2 regions of the Paenibacillus diazotrophicus genome follow, and region 2 is predicted to be linked to the other one. Evidence: riboswitches for the same ligand, from Rfam matches in the RefSeq annotation. Region 2 holds a riboswitch; the other holds the start of a gene.
What was found. A riboswitch is a leader RNA that binds a small molecule or an ion and turns the genes downstream of it on or off. The one in region 2 is predicted to bind glycine.
Positions count from the first base shown of each region.

Region 1: it holds a riboswitch for glycine, as region 2 does, so the genes downstream of both, gcvT (glycine cleavage system aminomethyltransferase GcvT) here and ACAN54_RS12165 (amino acid permease) in region 2, are expected to answer to the same signal.

Region 1 covers NZ_JBGJZN010000003.1:595,514-603,290, reverse strand. The annotation lists gene uvrA (excinuclease ABC subunit UvrA) at 1-139, opposite strand, end outside; gene uvrB (excinuclease ABC subunit UvrB) at 559-2,550, opposite strand; gene ACAN54_RS16765 (flagellar motor protein) at 2,731-3,516, shown strand; gene ACAN54_RS16760 (flagellar motor protein MotB) at 3,513-4,361, shown strand; gene gcvH (glycine cleavage system protein GcvH) at 4,469-4,861, opposite strand; glycine riboswitch at 5,046-5,141, shown strand; gene gcvT (glycine cleavage system aminomethyltransferase GcvT) at 5,326-6,450, shown strand; gene gcvPA (aminomethyl-transferring glycine dehydrogenase subunit GcvPA) at 6,447-7,777, shown strand, end outside.
Region 2 covers NZ_JBGJZN010000002.1:197,338-205,114, forward strand. The annotation lists gene ACAN54_RS12155 (aldehyde dehydrogenase) at 1-493, shown strand, start outside; gene ACAN54_RS12160 (5-methyltetrahydropteroyltriglutamate--homocysteine S-methyltransferase) at 640-1,779, shown strand; glycine riboswitch at 1,906-1,985, shown strand; gene ACAN54_RS12165 (amino acid permease) at 2,116-3,501, shown strand; gene ACAN54_RS12170 (leucine-rich repeat domain-containing protein) at 3,694-4,440, shown strand; gene ACAN54_RS12175 (GyrI-like domain-containing protein) at 4,501-4,983, shown strand; gene ACAN54_RS12180 (DUF1304 domain-containing protein) at 5,112-5,480, opposite strand; gene ACAN54_RS12185 (DinB family protein) at 5,505-6,002, opposite strand; gene ACAN54_RS12190 (GNAT family N-acetyltransferase) at 6,192-6,707, shown strand; gene ACAN54_RS12195 (ZIP family metal transporter) at 6,795-7,526, shown strand; gene ACAN54_RS12200 (aldo/keto reductase) at 7,582-7,777, opposite strand, start outside.

The sequences.
Region 1 (7,777 bases), on a different contig from region 2:
TCGTATCAAACGCAAGCGACGATTTGCCGGAGCCGCTAAGTCCCGTCAGCACGACGAAGCGGTCACGCGGAATCGTTACGTCAATGTTCTTGAGATTGTGCGCTCGCGCACCTTTAATTACAATATTTTCGTTCGCCAACGGTATAACCTCCTAAAGACCTTTTAAAATTGGGAGAATATTTTCCTGGAAAAATTTTATTTTCGATCCCTCCCAAACCCTCCCTTAGCCAAGGGAGGGCCCCAAGGGTTGCACCCTCTGGACACCCGCAAGCCTGCTGGCGAAGGAGTGTGGTTGGGATGGACTTATTTGATGCGGATTGAAGAGCGCTTGTCCCTAACGGGACCGCTGGAATTTAGGCGCTCCAGGGAAAACCGCTGTCCCTTCGGGATGCGCAAACTGCGTATTGCGGGCTGTCCCTTCGGGATGCGCGAACTGCGGACTGCGGGCTGTCCCTTCGGGATGCGCAAGGGTAATAGCAATTTATCCAAAAGGAACGGCCTTAGATAGCGCCGTTCCTGTACTTTACTGTGTGTATCACATGTGCGGAAGGTTCTGCGTCACTCAGCCCGAAGCTCCAGAAGTGCGTCTCGCAGCTCTGCGGCACGCTCGAATTGCAGATTCTTGGCGGCATCCTTCATCTCTGCCTCCAGACGCTGCATCAGGCTCTGGCGCTCCTTCTTGCTCATCTTCCCGCCCACACCGTTGAGATAATCAGCCTTGGACTCGGCAACCTTGGTTGCCTCGATGATATCACTGACTTTCTTGTTGATCGTAGTGGGTGTAATCCCATGCTTTTCATTGTAGGCAATCTGCGTTTCCCGGCGGCGCTGGGTTTCGGTCATAGCTTTTTCCATCGAATCTGTGATACGGTCACCGTACATGATTACACGGCCATTGGAGTTACGGGCCGCACGGCCGATGGTCTGAATGAGTGAACGCTCGGAACGCAGGAAGCCCTCCTTGTCGGCATCAAGAATTGTAACCAGAGATACCTCCGGCAAATCCAAGCCTTCCCGTAGTAGATTGATCCCTACGAGAACATGGAAGGTCCCTAACCGGAGGTCACGCAGAATCGCCATACGCTCCAGCGTCTTGATGTCAGAGTGCATGTAGCGGACCTTGATACCAATTTCCTTGAAATAATCTGTCAGGTCTTCGGACATTTTCTTGGTCAAAGTCGTAACGAGCACACGTTCGTCACGCTCTACACGGTCCCGAATTTCGCTGATCAGATCATCGATCTGTCCCTCTGTCGGACGAACCTCGATAATCGGGTCCAAAAGGCCGGTAGGACGAATGATCTGCTGAACCATAGTCTCGCAGTGTTCCATTTCATAAGGTCCCGGTGTGGCGGACACATAGACGATCTGCTTCACCTTGTCTTCGAATTCCTCAAACTGCAGCGGCCGGTTATCCAGCGCAGATGGAAGACGGAAGCCATGTTCTACGAGAACTGTCTTGCGCGCCCTGTCGCCGTTGTACATCGCCCGGATCTGTGGCAGTGTTACATGAGACTCGTCGATTACAATCAGCATATCCTCAGGGAAATAGTCCATAAGTGTGTAGGGGGTTGCTCCCGGCTCACGGAAGGTGAGCGGTCCGGAGTAGTTCTCAATCCCGGAACAGAAACCAACTTCCTTCATCATCTCAATATCATAACGGGTCCGTTGCTCCAGCCGCTGGGCTTCCAGCAGCTTGCCGGCGTCCCGGAGCACAGCCAGCCGTTCTTCCAGTTCACGCTCAATATTCACCAGGGCCACACGCATGGTTTCTTCCTGGGTAACAAAGTGGGATGCCGGGAAAATTGCCACATGATCGCGTTCGCCGATTAATTCTCCGGTCAATACATCAATTTCAGTTATCCGTTCGATTTCATCGCCGAACAGTTCTACGCGGATGGCATGCTCACCCTGTGAGGCCGGGAAGATCTCTACCACATCACCGCGTACGCGAAAAGTGCCCCGTACAAAGTTAATGTCGTTGCGCTGATATTGGATATCCACAAGCCTGCTCAGGATCTGATTCCGCGGCTTCTCCATACCCACGCGCAGCGACAGCAGCAGACTTCCGTATTCCTGCGGTGAACCGAGACCGTAAATACAGGAAACACTGGCTACAATAATGACATCACGCCGTTCGAATAAGGAACTGGTCGCGGAGTGGCGCAGCTTATCAATTTCTTCATTTATGCTGGAATCTTTCTCGATGTAGGTGTCGGAGGAGGGAATGTACGCCTCTGGTTGATAATAATCGTAGTAACTGACGAAGTAGTCTACCGAATTGCTTGGGAAAAACTCTTTGAACTCACTCGCCAGCTGCGCAGCCAGCGTCTTGTTATGCGCAATAACCAGCGTTGGCCGGTTCAGCTTGGAAATCATTTGTGCGATGGTAAAGGTCTTCCCTGTACCGGTCGCTCCCAGCAGCGTCTGGTGCTTCTTGCCCTGCCGGATGCCGTCTACTAATTCTTGTATGGCATGAGGCTGATCGCCCTGGGGTGTATACTCGGACTCCAACTGAAAAGTCTGCGTACTGACGACAATATCATTCATTTGCCCGTCTCCCCTCTATCGTCTATAATATATGAATATATTATTATTGTGGCCCTGATGATTCTCACTCCATACCTACTGAAATATATGGAAGATAAGAATACTTGTTCCCGTTTATTATACAGTGTTGCCCAGATTCATGCAAACCATAATATATAGAACTTTAAGGAGCTTGAACACATGGATATTACTTCAATTATCGGACTGCTGGCTGGTCTGGCCGCAATGATAGGCGGTTTTTTCTGGGAAGGCGGAAGCCTGTCCGGCCTGCTTCAGCTGAATGCTGCACTTATCGTATTCGGAGGCACGCTTGCCGCCGTGCTAATCAGCTTCACAGCGTCCAGGTTGCGTTCCGTGCCAGCGGCGGTACGGGTAGCTTTTGGCAGACATAAGGATACTTCAGAAGAACAGGCAGAAGAGCTGATTGCTATGGCTGCAGTCTTAAGACGCGGCGGTGTGCTGGCCCTGGAGAAAAAAGCCGAAGAGCATCCCGACCCTTTTACCAGTGAAGGACTTATGCTCATTGTTGATGGAACAGACCCCGAGCAGGTCCGGCAGATTCTGGAGCTCGAGATGGACGCTAAAGAGCTCAAATACGAGGGCTATGCCAAAATCTTCGAAGCCGCAGGAGGCTATGCTCCCACTATGGGCATCATCGGCACGGTTATGGGTCTGATCCGCGTACTCAGCAGTCTAACCGATCCCTCCAACCTGGGAGCTTCCATCGCAGTTGCTTTTACAGCAACTCTATATGGTGTGGCCAGCGCTAATCTAATATTTTTACCCATTGCCTCCAAAATCAAATCCCGCAGCCAAAGTGAACTGGGCACTATGGAAATGCTTATGGTAGGCATTCTTGCCCTTCAGAACGGGGATCATCCCCAGCTTGTCCGTAAAAAGCTAAGTTCCTTCTTGAACCGTTCCACCAGGGAACGTCGTATCGAGACTACCAGAGGTCCCTCATGAGACAGAGAAACCGTAGGCAGCCACGCACAGGAGGAAGAGAAAACGGCGACCGGTGGATGATTACCTATGCCGATCTGATTACACTGCTACTTATTTTCTTCGTGGTTCTGTATGCCATGAGCAGTCTGGATACACATAAATTCAACATCGTCACCAGCTCTTTAACGGACACTTTCAGAAGCGGAAATCCGGTATTGGATGGTGGAAGCGGCGTGCTGGATGGTCAAAAGGGACTGCAATCGGAAGGGACGGGGAAAGGTCAGAATGGGGAGGAGAATGGCAAGGATGGAGCCGGTCTCAATCAGGACAATGCGGCCAGCCCATCCCCTGACAGCACAGAGCCTTCGGCTCGTGAGCAGTCCTTCCGTGAACAGGAAGCCAAATTGGCTGCGCTAATGGGCGTCATCACCAAATATGTCAACGACAACAATCTGGGAGACCAGATCTTTGTGGCGGATAAACCGCAAGGCATTGCGATTACGCTCAGTGACCGTTACCTGTTCGACGTCGGACAGGCCGAGCTCAAAGCACCCGCGCTCCCCGCGCTGCGGCAGCTGTCTGGACTATTCCGCGGAATTGGAGCAACCATCAGCATCGAGGGCCATACCGATAATACACCAGTGTCTGCCGGCTCCCGTTATAACGACAACTGGGAACTGTCCGGCGCCCGTGCTCTCTCGGTGCTGCGCTTCTTTTTGGATAAAGAGGGGTTGAATCCGAATACGTTTCAATATGCCGGATATGCTGATACCCGCCCTGCTGTGAGCAATTCTACTGCAGAAGGACGGCAGAAAAACCGGCGCGTAGAGATTACGGTACTGCGGCAGCTTCAGGAAGGGGAGTAGCGCACAATTAGACCACAAAAAGACAGACCTCACACATTAGTGGCACAAAATGTGATGTGAGAGTCTGTCTTTATTTTATACGCCGAAACTAGAGTTCGAAGGATATCCTATTCTTCAATCAACTTGCCATACGCTGCCGCATCCAGCAGTCCCGACGCTGCTTCGGCGAACTCACCGGTGATTTCCAGCTCAAAAATCCATCCGCCGCTGTAAGGCTGATCGTTAATCAGCTCCGGACTGGCTTCCAGTGCGTCGTTGATCTTGGTCACGGTCCCTGATACCGGAGAATAGAGCTCGGATACCGTCTTGACGGATTCGATGCTGCCCACGCTGTCACCAGCCGAGATGGCTGCCCCCACTTCAGGAAACTCCACAAATACGATATCGCCGAGCAGATGCTGGGCATGATCCGTAATTCCGACACGTACTATGCGCCCTTCACCCTGCTGCGCCCATTCATGTTCTTCGCTATACAACAGGTCGTCTAGCACTTCACTCATTCTTAAGCCGCCTCTTTTCCAAATTTGGAGTTGTAAAATTAGTTATAGACTAAGTGATTGCGCTGCGCAATGTCAATATAGCTGACAGGAAAATAAAATTTGTCATCTTTTTGACGTTTTTATGTTGACAGCGGAGTTGTATACCCGGTTTAATGGAGTCAGTAGAAAACAATACGGTTTGCGAATGAAGGCATAGGGAGAGACTGTCTGCGAGAAGACAGCGCCGAAGGAGTAAGCCCGGAAGGGTGAATCTCTCAGGCAAAAGGACCTTTGCCGGACGCATCTCTGGAGAGCTATTCGAACCTGCCTGGCGGGATTCGGATCACCAACGGGGAAACCTGCGCGGCTTATAGCAGGGTAACTCTCAGGTACAAGGGACAGAGCGGAAGACTTATATGCGGGTTGTGCATATTCGTCTTTTGCCTGTCCTTTTTCGCATGTAATAAAGACAAGGGAGTGAGCCGATGGATGCTTTGAAAAGAACACCTTTTTACGACCTTTACGCCGCTTATGCGGAGTCCAGATGTATTGATTTTGGCGGCTGGGAGCTGCCGGTGCAGTTCACGGGAATCGTGAAGGAGCATGAGGCGGTCCGCCAGAAGGCCGGACTGTTCGATGTATCGCACATGGGGGAATTCATGGTCAGCGGCAGCGGCTCGGAAGCCTTTCTGCAGCAGATGACCACCAATGATGTCAGCCGTCTTCAGGATGGCGGCGCGCAGTACACCCTGATGCTCTATACAAGCGGTGGTGTGGTTGATGATCTGCTGGTCTACCGCCTCGGCGAAGAACATTACATGCTGGTCGTCAATGCCTCCAATATCGACAAAGACTTCCATTGGCTGCAGGAGCATCTAACCGATGAATTCAGCGGTGTAACGCTGAAGAATGTATCTGACGAGACGCTGCTCCTCGCACTGCAAGGCCCATTGGCGGAGACGATTCTGGCCGAAGTCACCTCTTCTCCCATTGCGGAGCTTGCCCCGTTCCATTTCATCGAGCGTGCTGTGGTCTGCGGCGTAGAGGTTCTGCTCTCCCGGACCGGATATACCGGTGAGGACGGATTTGAACTATACGCGCCGCTGGACACAGCAGCTGCGCTCTGGAACGGCCTGCTTGCGGCCGGTGCACCACACGGACTGACTCCCGCCGGACTCGGGGCACGCGATACGCTTCGGTTCGAAGCCAAGCTGCCGCTGTACGGCCAGGAGCTGTCGGCGGACATTACACCGCTCGAAGCTGGCGTACAGTTCTTCGTGAAGCTGGATAAAGCCGGCTTCATCGGCAAGGACGCACTGGTGAAGCAGAAGGAAGCTGGGCTCCCCCGCCGCCTCGTGGGACTAGAGATGATTGACCGGGGCATTCCACGCTCACATTATCCGGTCTATGCGGAAGGTGTGAAGATCGGGGAGGTCACTACAGGCACACAGTCCCCAACGCTGAAACGCAATTTGGGTCTGGCCCTGCTGGACGCTGCCTATACAGAGATTGGAACAGAGGTTTACGTGGAGATTCGCGGCAAGCAGCTTAAGGCGGCCGTGGTCAAAGCGCCATTCTATAAAAAGAGCCAAGGAGTGAAGCCGCAATGAAGCACCGTTATCTGCCGATGACCGAGCAAGACCGCAAGGAGATGATGGAGGCTATCGGGATTCAGTCCGTGGAGGAACTGTTCGCCGACATCCCTCAAGCTGTCCGTTATCAGGGAACGATGCCGATGTCTGAAGCGCTTGATGAATACGCCCTGCTCCGCCATATGAAAGAGCTGTCCGACCGCAATGCCAGCTTCGACACCCATGCCAGCTTCCTCGGTGCAGGGCTGTATGACCACCATATCCCCGTTGTTATTAACCATGTGATTTCCCGCTCGGAGTTTTATACCGCCTACACCCCTTACCAGCCGGAGATCAGCCAAGGCGAGCTGCAGGCGATCTTCGAGTTCCAGTCCTATATCTGTGAGCTGACCGGCATGAAAGTAGCAAATGCCAGCATGTACGACGGCGCGACCGCCTTCTCGGAAGCTGCTGTGCTTGCGGCCGGTGCGACAAAACGCAAAAAGCTGATTGTCTCCCGCACTGTTCACCCTGAGGCACGCCAGGTGCTGCGTACCTCTGCGGGTGCATGGGGCCTGGATGTTGTAGAGATTGACTACAAGGACGGAGTAACGGATCAGGCCAAGCTTGCTGCTGCGATTGACGGCGACACAGCTGCCGTACTGGTACAGTCGCCGAACTTCTTCGGCGCCATTGAAGATCTCAGCGCCATTGAGCCGCTGATCCATGTAGTGAAAGGCCTGCTCGTCGTCAGTGCCAATCCGCTGGCCCTCGGTATTCTCGAAACGCCGGGTAAGCTTGGCGCCGACATTGTAGTCGGTGATGCCCAGCCGCTAGGCATTCCGGCTTCACTCGGCGGGCCTACCTGCGGCTTCTTCGCCGTAGCCGAGCCTCTTATGCGCCGCATGCCGGGCCGGATTGTCGGCCAGACCGTTGACCGTAACGGCAAACGCGGTTTCGTACTGACCCTGCAGGCCCGCGAGCAGCATATCCGCCGCGAAAAAGCGACGTCCAACATCTGTTCCAACCAAGCACTGCTCGCGTTATGTGCCTCTGTCTACCTATCCGTTATGGGCAAAGAGGGCATGCGTGAGGTTGGAGAACTGAACATCCGCAAGAGCCATTACGCAGCTGGCAAGCTCGGTGAACGGACTGGTGCTGCTCCTGCATTCAGCGCACCCTTCTTCAATGAATTTGTCCTGAAGCTCCCTGAGGGAAGCAGCGTCAGCGAGATTAACTCCAAGCTGCTGAAGGAAGGCTATCTCGGAGGTTATGATCTGGGCCGGGATTATCCTGAATTGGCCGGTCATATGCTGGTTGCCGTCACCGAGAAAAGAAGCAAAACAGAAATTGACCAATTCGCAAG
Region 2 (7,777 bases):
CGCCATTCTGGAAGCGGAGCTCAATAGCGTGCTTGCGGGCGGGACAACAGTCAGAGAGGAGCTCTATATCGAGCCGACGCTTCTTGCCGCTACCTCTTGGTCGGACCCTGCGATGCAGGATGAACTTTTTGGGCCAATACTGCCCATTATGGGCTTCCGTCAGGTGGAGGAGGCCATTGAAATGGTGAACGCCCGTCCCAAACCATTGGCATTGTACTTGTTCACCGAACAATCTCAGGTTGAGCAGGAAGTACTCTCACGAGTCTCCTTCGGCGGCGGGTGTGTGAATGATACGATCAGCCATGTTGCCAATCACCACCTGCCCTTTGGGGGAGTAGGGAATGCCGGGATCGGCGCGTATCACGGGAAATATAGCTTCGAACTGTTCTCCCATACCAAAAGCGTCCTGACCAAGAGCACGAAGCTGGATATCCCTTTCTTATTTCCGCCTTATGGCGACAAGGTCAAGTGGGTCAGGAAGATCATGCGATAATGCCGCAGTTCACATGCTAAGTCAAAGTTTCAATGCTCATTCCGGCTATAACCAATTCCTATAGCCTGCTATATCTCTTTCGTAGAATGGCATATCCATTGGGTATGCTATATTGAATTCATTCTATTTTACGAGGAGATTAACCTATGAGCACACAAACCGAACCTAAGAAGAGAACCATTACTCCATTCCGATATGACATTGTCGGCAGCTTCCTGCGCCCGGGCGCGTTGAAAGAGGCCAGATTGCAATTCAAGAACGGTGAAATTACTGCCGGGCAGCTCCAGGAAGTGGAGAACGCCGAAATCATTAAGCTCGTACAGAAACAAAAAGAGGTTGGCCTGCAAGCGGTAACCGACGGTGAATTCCGCCGCTCCTGGTGGCATTTGGACTTCTTCTGGGGATTTGACGGTGTAGAGCGGACGATTATTGACCAGGGCTATCAATTCAACGGCGCACAGTCCAGACCGGAAACCGCCCGCCTGACCGGCAAAATAGGTTACAGCAGTCATCCTTTTGTATCCCATTATGCATTCCTAAAAGGAGTTGCAGGCGAAGACGTTGTTGCGCGTCAATCAATTCCTGCGGCTGCGCAATTCCTGTTCGAGCTGGACCGGGCAGAAAATAAGGAAACTACGAACGCCATCTATCCGAATCGGGAGGAACTGGTGTCGGATATTGCCAAGGCGTACAAAGCGTCGATTCTTGCCTTCTATGAAGCAGGCTGCCGCAGTATTCAGATTGACGATTGCACGTGGGGGGCACTTTGCGACGAACAGTTTATTTCATTCATGCAGCAGATTGGCGTGAATGTGGCTGATTATGCGGATGAATTTGCCAGATTGAACGAGGCGGTGGTATCGGGTCTGCCGGACGATCTCGTGGTTACAACACATGTCTGCCGGGGCAATTATGTTTCGACTTATGCTGGAGTAGGCGGAGGTTACGAGCCTATCGCGCAAACGCTACTTAGCATTGATAACTACTCCGGCTATTATCTGGAGTTTGATACAGAGCGGGCAGGTGATTTCAAGCCGCTTCGTTTCCTGAAGGACAATCAGCAGGTTGTGCTTGGCCTGTTCTCCTCCAAATTTGGTGAGCTTGAGAACAAAGAGGATATTCTGAAGCGCATTGAGGAAGCGAAGCAATACGTCGATTTGAACCGGATTTGCCTAAGCCCCCAATGCGGATTTGCTTCCACGGAAGAAGGCAACCGCCTGACAGAAGAACAGCAGTGGAACAAACTGGCCTATATTAAAGAGATTGCCGAAGAAATCTGGAAATAATTAGCTTGAGACTTTTATCACTGATCTAACACTCACATCGCAAGTAATATGTTAGAATATCAGAAACACATTGTACATTAACTTCATAATTCGCAAGCTATGATTGCTATGGATCACACTATAGCAGGAGCAGCTTCTGGAGAGACCGCGGAATTTCGCGGCGCCGAAGGGTTCACAATCTCAGGCAAAAGGACAGAAGAGTACGGAATGTATTTGTCATGCTGATGCATCAGCAGGCAAGTATTCTTTCCTATTCTTATGAACCGGGAGATTGGATGACATCCAGTCTCTTTTTTTTTGTGCATCAATGTATGTATTCATAAGGGGGAATAAGGTATGGCACAAACCGAATTAAAAAGAGAACTGGCAAACCGGCATGTTCAACTGATCGCCATCGGAGGCACCATTGGTACAGGATTATTCCTGGGGTCGGGTAAAGCGATTCAGCAGGCAGGGCCATCCATCATGATTACCTATCTAATCGTAGGTATCGCTGTATTTTTCGTAATGAGGGCACTTGGAGAGCTTCTGCTGTCAAAAGCGGGATATCAGTCATTCACGGATATTGCCGAAGACTATCTGGGTCCCCGGGTCGCGTTCATCACGGGCTGGACCTATTGGTTCTGCTGGATCATGACGGCCATGGCTGATGTAATTGCAGTAGGCGTATATGTGCAGTACTGGTTCAATATTCCGCATTGGGTACCGGCTGTCGTCTGCCTGATCATTTTGTTAGGACTTAATTTACTGACCGTCAAAAACTTCGGAGAACTCGAGTTCTGGTTTGCTCTAATCAAGGTCATCACGATCCTTGCGTTAATCGGTATTGGCGTCATTTTCCTGATTATGGGGCTCAAAACGGATGCAGGATCGGTAACGGTCCGGAATCTGTGGGAACACGGAGGGGTGTTTCCGAACGGTGTGAAAGGTTTTTTATTTTCCTTCCAGATGGTTGTATTTGCTTATGTCGGCGTGGAATTAGTAGGGGTGTCGGCAGCGGAAACTGCAGATCCGGAGAAAAATATCCCGTCCGCGATCAACAAAATCCCTCTGCGTATCCTCTTCTTCTACGTTGGTGCGTTATTCGTCCTGCTGTGCATTAACCCATGGACGGAGCTCAGTCCGGCGGAAAGCCCTTTTGTGAGAACCTTTAGTCTGGTAGGGATTCCAATCGCTGCGGGGATTATCAATTTCGTCGTATTAACTTCAGCCGCTTCCGCATGCAACAGCGGGATGTTCTCGACCAGCCGGATTCTATATAATCTGAGCCGGAAGGACCGGGCGTCCGCTCATTTTGCCAAACTGAATAAAAATCATGTCCCCGGGAATTCGTTATTCGTATCCACGCTTGTCATATCTGCCGGGGCTCTTCTGAGCAAACTCGTTCCGGAGCAGGCTTTTGGAATTGTAACCACTATAAGTGCCATTTGTTTTATCTGGGTGTGGGGTGTGGTTCTCGTATGCCATATCCAATATAAGAAGACCCGGCCTGATCTGCAGGCAAAATCCAAATTCAAAGCACCGTTCACGCCGGCGATTAATGTTGTGGTCTTAGCTTTGTTTGCTGCGATACTGGTGATTATGCTGTTTGCTGAAGATACGCGTCCGGCATTATTGTTTACGCCTCTGTGGTTTATTCTGTTGTTTGTTTTGTATTCGGTGAATAACAGGAAAAGGGAACAGAGCGACAAAGTAATTAGTGCAGAACCAACAAGCCATTAATAAAATCACAGCAGCCCTCCATTCCGCTTCCCAGTGGTTTTGGAGGCTTTTTTTTATTTAATACGGGGCTATACCTCATGAATCAAAGGCAGGATAATCATAGAGTCATGGGAGAGGTGCTGTAAGTTTTTGTGAAAAATCCGATAAAAGAAAGGAGGGTCACTATTCAGGTTTATAAAAAGGAGAATCTAAATGCCTGCTAAATTAGTAAAAAGTATCATCGTATTCTGTTTGGTTGTCGTATTCTTACCGGTAACATCCATTTGGGCCGCATCTCTCATTACGGACCCGGCTTTGGCAAAAGCCATTCGGGCGGAATTAAAGCTGCCGGCTAATAAAGAGGTGAAGGCAGTTGATCTGCAGAAGTTGGATTCTTTGTATCCTATGGAATCCAAGAATAAAATCGTCAGTTTGCAAGGACTTGAATATGCCGTTAACCTGCAGAGCTTGTTTGTTCCCGGCCAAAAGATTAAAAGTATTACACCGCTCAGTAAGCTGAAAAAACTGACGTTTGTAGCCGTTGACGGGAATCAGATTACTGACCTTTCACCGCTATCCGGGTTAAGTTCACTGGAAAATCTGGTTGTTCAAGGCAATAAGATAAAGAGTCTAGCACCGCTTAAGAATCTACATAAGCTGACGGATCTTCTGGCTGGCAATAATCAGGTGGCAGATCTAAGACCTCTTCAGAATTTGAAGTTAGAATGGCTCATACTGAGCGGTAATCAAATTAAAGATTTGACGCCGTTAAAAAATAACTCAACCTTGGAGCATCTTTATCTGGATGATAACCTCATTCAGGATATTGAAGTACTGGAGACTATGCCGCATTTAAAAGAAGTATTTTTGGCAGATAACCCGCTGAATAAGCAAGCGGAGCAGGTCATTCAGAATCTGGAGAACAACGGTGTCATAGTGGATTTGGGGGATAACGGTTAAACATGACAGCAAGCTGTCTACTTTCTCCTTGTATAATTGAGTGCAAGAGGGGGATGGACCATGAACACTTTTTCAATTCACAAGCCAAAACTGATAATTACCGGAGTATCTGTACGTACTACGAACGCCGCAGAGGCAGGACCGGAAGGGCAATTGTCCAAGCTGTGGGAGACTTATTTTCAGAGCAATCTCGTAACTGCAGCCGGGGCTAGGAATCCGCATTTCATTTACGCGGTGTATACGGATTATGAGAGTGATGCCAGCGGAGCTTACACGGTTGTCATTGGGCATGAATCAAGCAGTGATTCGGTTCAAGGTAACAATGATTATGCAGTTGCGGTCGTTCCCGAAAGTAAATACCTCGTATTTAAGACGAAAAAAGGGCCTGTGCACGAAGTAGTAGCTGAGGCGTGGCATGAGATCTGGACTTACTTCAAGGAATCACCGGATGAAAGAACCTATACTGGCGACTTTGAGCGATATGATGCGAGGGATTTGGATCCGGCAAACGCCGAATTGGAGATTTATATAGCTATTAAATAGAATGCAAGTGGGGGCCTAAGCAGCTAATATATAGCTTATAGGCCCCCTCTTACTTAGTTATCCTACGAATGTCTTTCCTCAATCTGGAAGCCATCCGCATGTTCGAATAGAATGGTCAAAAATCAGATTTACAGATTCGCCAGAAGAAGGGCGATTATCGCCAGAAAAGCCGGGAGGCCCTGGACTAACAGAATGGATTTCTTGGCCGTGATGCCGCCATAGACCGCTGCAACCCCGACACAGATTAGAAAAAACAGCTGAAGCTGGAATCCGAACGTGGCATTCGGATGGAACAAGCCCCACACCAGTCCGGCGGCCAAAAAACCATTGTACAGCCCTTGGTTGGCTGCGAGTGATTTCGTGTCCTGCGCGAACTCCTTGGTGGTTCCGAACGCCTTCTGTGCTCTTGGGGTGGTCCACATGAACATCTCCAAGACCAAAATATACACATGCTCCAGCGCTACTAGCGCGACAAGTATAGTACTCAAAATCATCATTTCAATTCCCTCTTTTGTGTTGGATTAGGCGGGATAGCCCCCGCCAGGTGGCGGCCAGGCCCCGTGTAGACGGCGAAGCAGAACAACTTCTCCTAAATGGTAGGAATTATGAGAGGCGATATTCCGTAAAATTCCGCCCTTGGTCTCCCCCGGAAAACCGGGGAGCGGTTCGTCCAGCTGTACGGTCTGGGCAAAAGCAACCGCCTTCTCTACGCCTTGCAGCAAATGACTCACGGTGTCCTGCCATTCTGCCTCGTCCCCGGGTGCTTCCTCTGTCGGCCAGCTTTCCATCACACTTCCTGGTGCTTGCGGTTTGCCCCCCTCCAGGAAGGTCAGCATGAAATCCTGCCAATAGCTCATATGCCTCAATAATTGATAAATGCTGTACGGAATCCCTTCCGTACGTTGTCCGGCGAGCTCGGATGTAATATCCGGCAAGGCTCTGGCAATCGGAATATGTCCGCGTTCTCCAATTAACGATTTCACAAGAGCCTGGCCAAAAGCAGAATTGGACTCGGACATCATGAAGCTCCTTTCTTGATTTAAACATTTGTATTTAAATTATATTTTGCAAAATCTAATTTTATAAAAGTAAATATACCTAAATTCAGCCATTTTGTCAATTGCCCAGGGCTTCTAGCCGATTCAATACAAGTGGAAATATCTAAGGTAGTATAAGTTTAAGATAGAACCGGATCAGGAGGGATACCTTTGTACATAAGAATGCTGACATCTGCCGATGCGGAGATATACCGCGAGCTCCGGCTGCAGTCACTGCTGCAGAATCCGGAAGCTTTCCTCAGTTCCTATGAGTCGGAGTCTAAGATCTCCATAGTCACCACCCGGATCAGGCTGGAACCCTCGGATGAGAACTTCACCCTTGGAGCCTTCGATGCGGAAGAAAAGCTGGTGGGTATCGTAACCCTTTTCCGCGAGAGCAGACCGAAGATCCGTCACAAAGCCCATGTATATTCGGTATATGTTGATCCGTGTGTACGCAAGCAGGGGATTGGGCGGCTCTTAATGCTGGAGCTGATTAAGCGGGCGAAGCAGGTACCGGACCTGGAAATCCTTAATCTGACCTTAACATCGGCTAACTTGTCCGCCAAACGGCTATATGAATCTCTGGGATTTATCCGCTATGGCACAGAGCCGAGGGCGATGAAGCTGGGGGTTGGCTACCTGGATGAGGATTTGATGTATCTGCCGCTACTGCCGGAGCAGTAGAGGATATATGTAAATAACAGACATAACCGTGCCTGCCGGAAGCATAAGCTGGGTCTAAGAGTCCTGTCCACTAAAGGGGTTGAAGACTTGCAAACTGCGCTGCTTGGCAGCTTTTTGTCGGCTATGGCTACCGTGCTTGGGGTGGTTCCCGTTCTGTTTGTCCGAAGATTGTCCGAGCTATGGAAGGATGTGCTGGTAGCCTTCACTGCCGGAATCATGGTATCCGCATCCACCTTTGGCCTAATGCCGCAGGCGATTAATGAATCGGGAATCCTCGCGTTAAGCCTCGGTCTGATAACCGGAATACTGCTGCTCGATCTAATCGAGAACAATATTCCACATATCGATGTAGAGAACAAACCTGGCTTCACCAACATGGATTCCAAAGCTCTGCTCGTGCTGATCGCTCTGTTCATTCACAATATTCCCGAAGGACTCAGTACGGGTTTCAGCTATGCCAGTGAGCAGTCAAGCCTCGGTCCCATGGTGGCGATTGCCATCGGAGCACAGAATATGCCAGAGGGTCTGATTCTTGCAGTGTTCTTGCTGAATTCCCAGGTGACCCGGCGAAAAGCGTTGATGCTGGCCGCCTTAACCGGCCTCATGGAGATGGTGTCGGCGGTGATCGGATATTTTACAGCCAGTTATATGCAGAACGCGGTGGGGTATGGGCTGGCTTTTGCCGCTGGAGCGATGCTCTTCATTGTCTATAAGGAGCTGATTCCCGAGAGCCACGGTCACGGGTACGAACGCCCGTCTACCTATTCTTTTATCTTTGGTCTGCTGGCGATGGTGTATATTACCCAGGTCTTTGGGTGAGGGAGAACCAACAAAGAGGCTGTCCACAGGGACGGCCTCTTTGGCTTGTACTGTTCTATCGGTGCTGCGCGTACCGGTTGCTCTTGCTGGTGTGCTGAATCGCAGCCAGCTCTGCCGGAGTGAGTGGGGGAGATGCCGCAGCTGCTGCATTCCGCCGCAGCTGCTCCAGGCTGCTTGCACCTGGAATGATAGCGGCCACAGCAGGATTTGCCAGCGGATAATGCAGGGCGGTCTCCGTCAGAGTGCGGGCA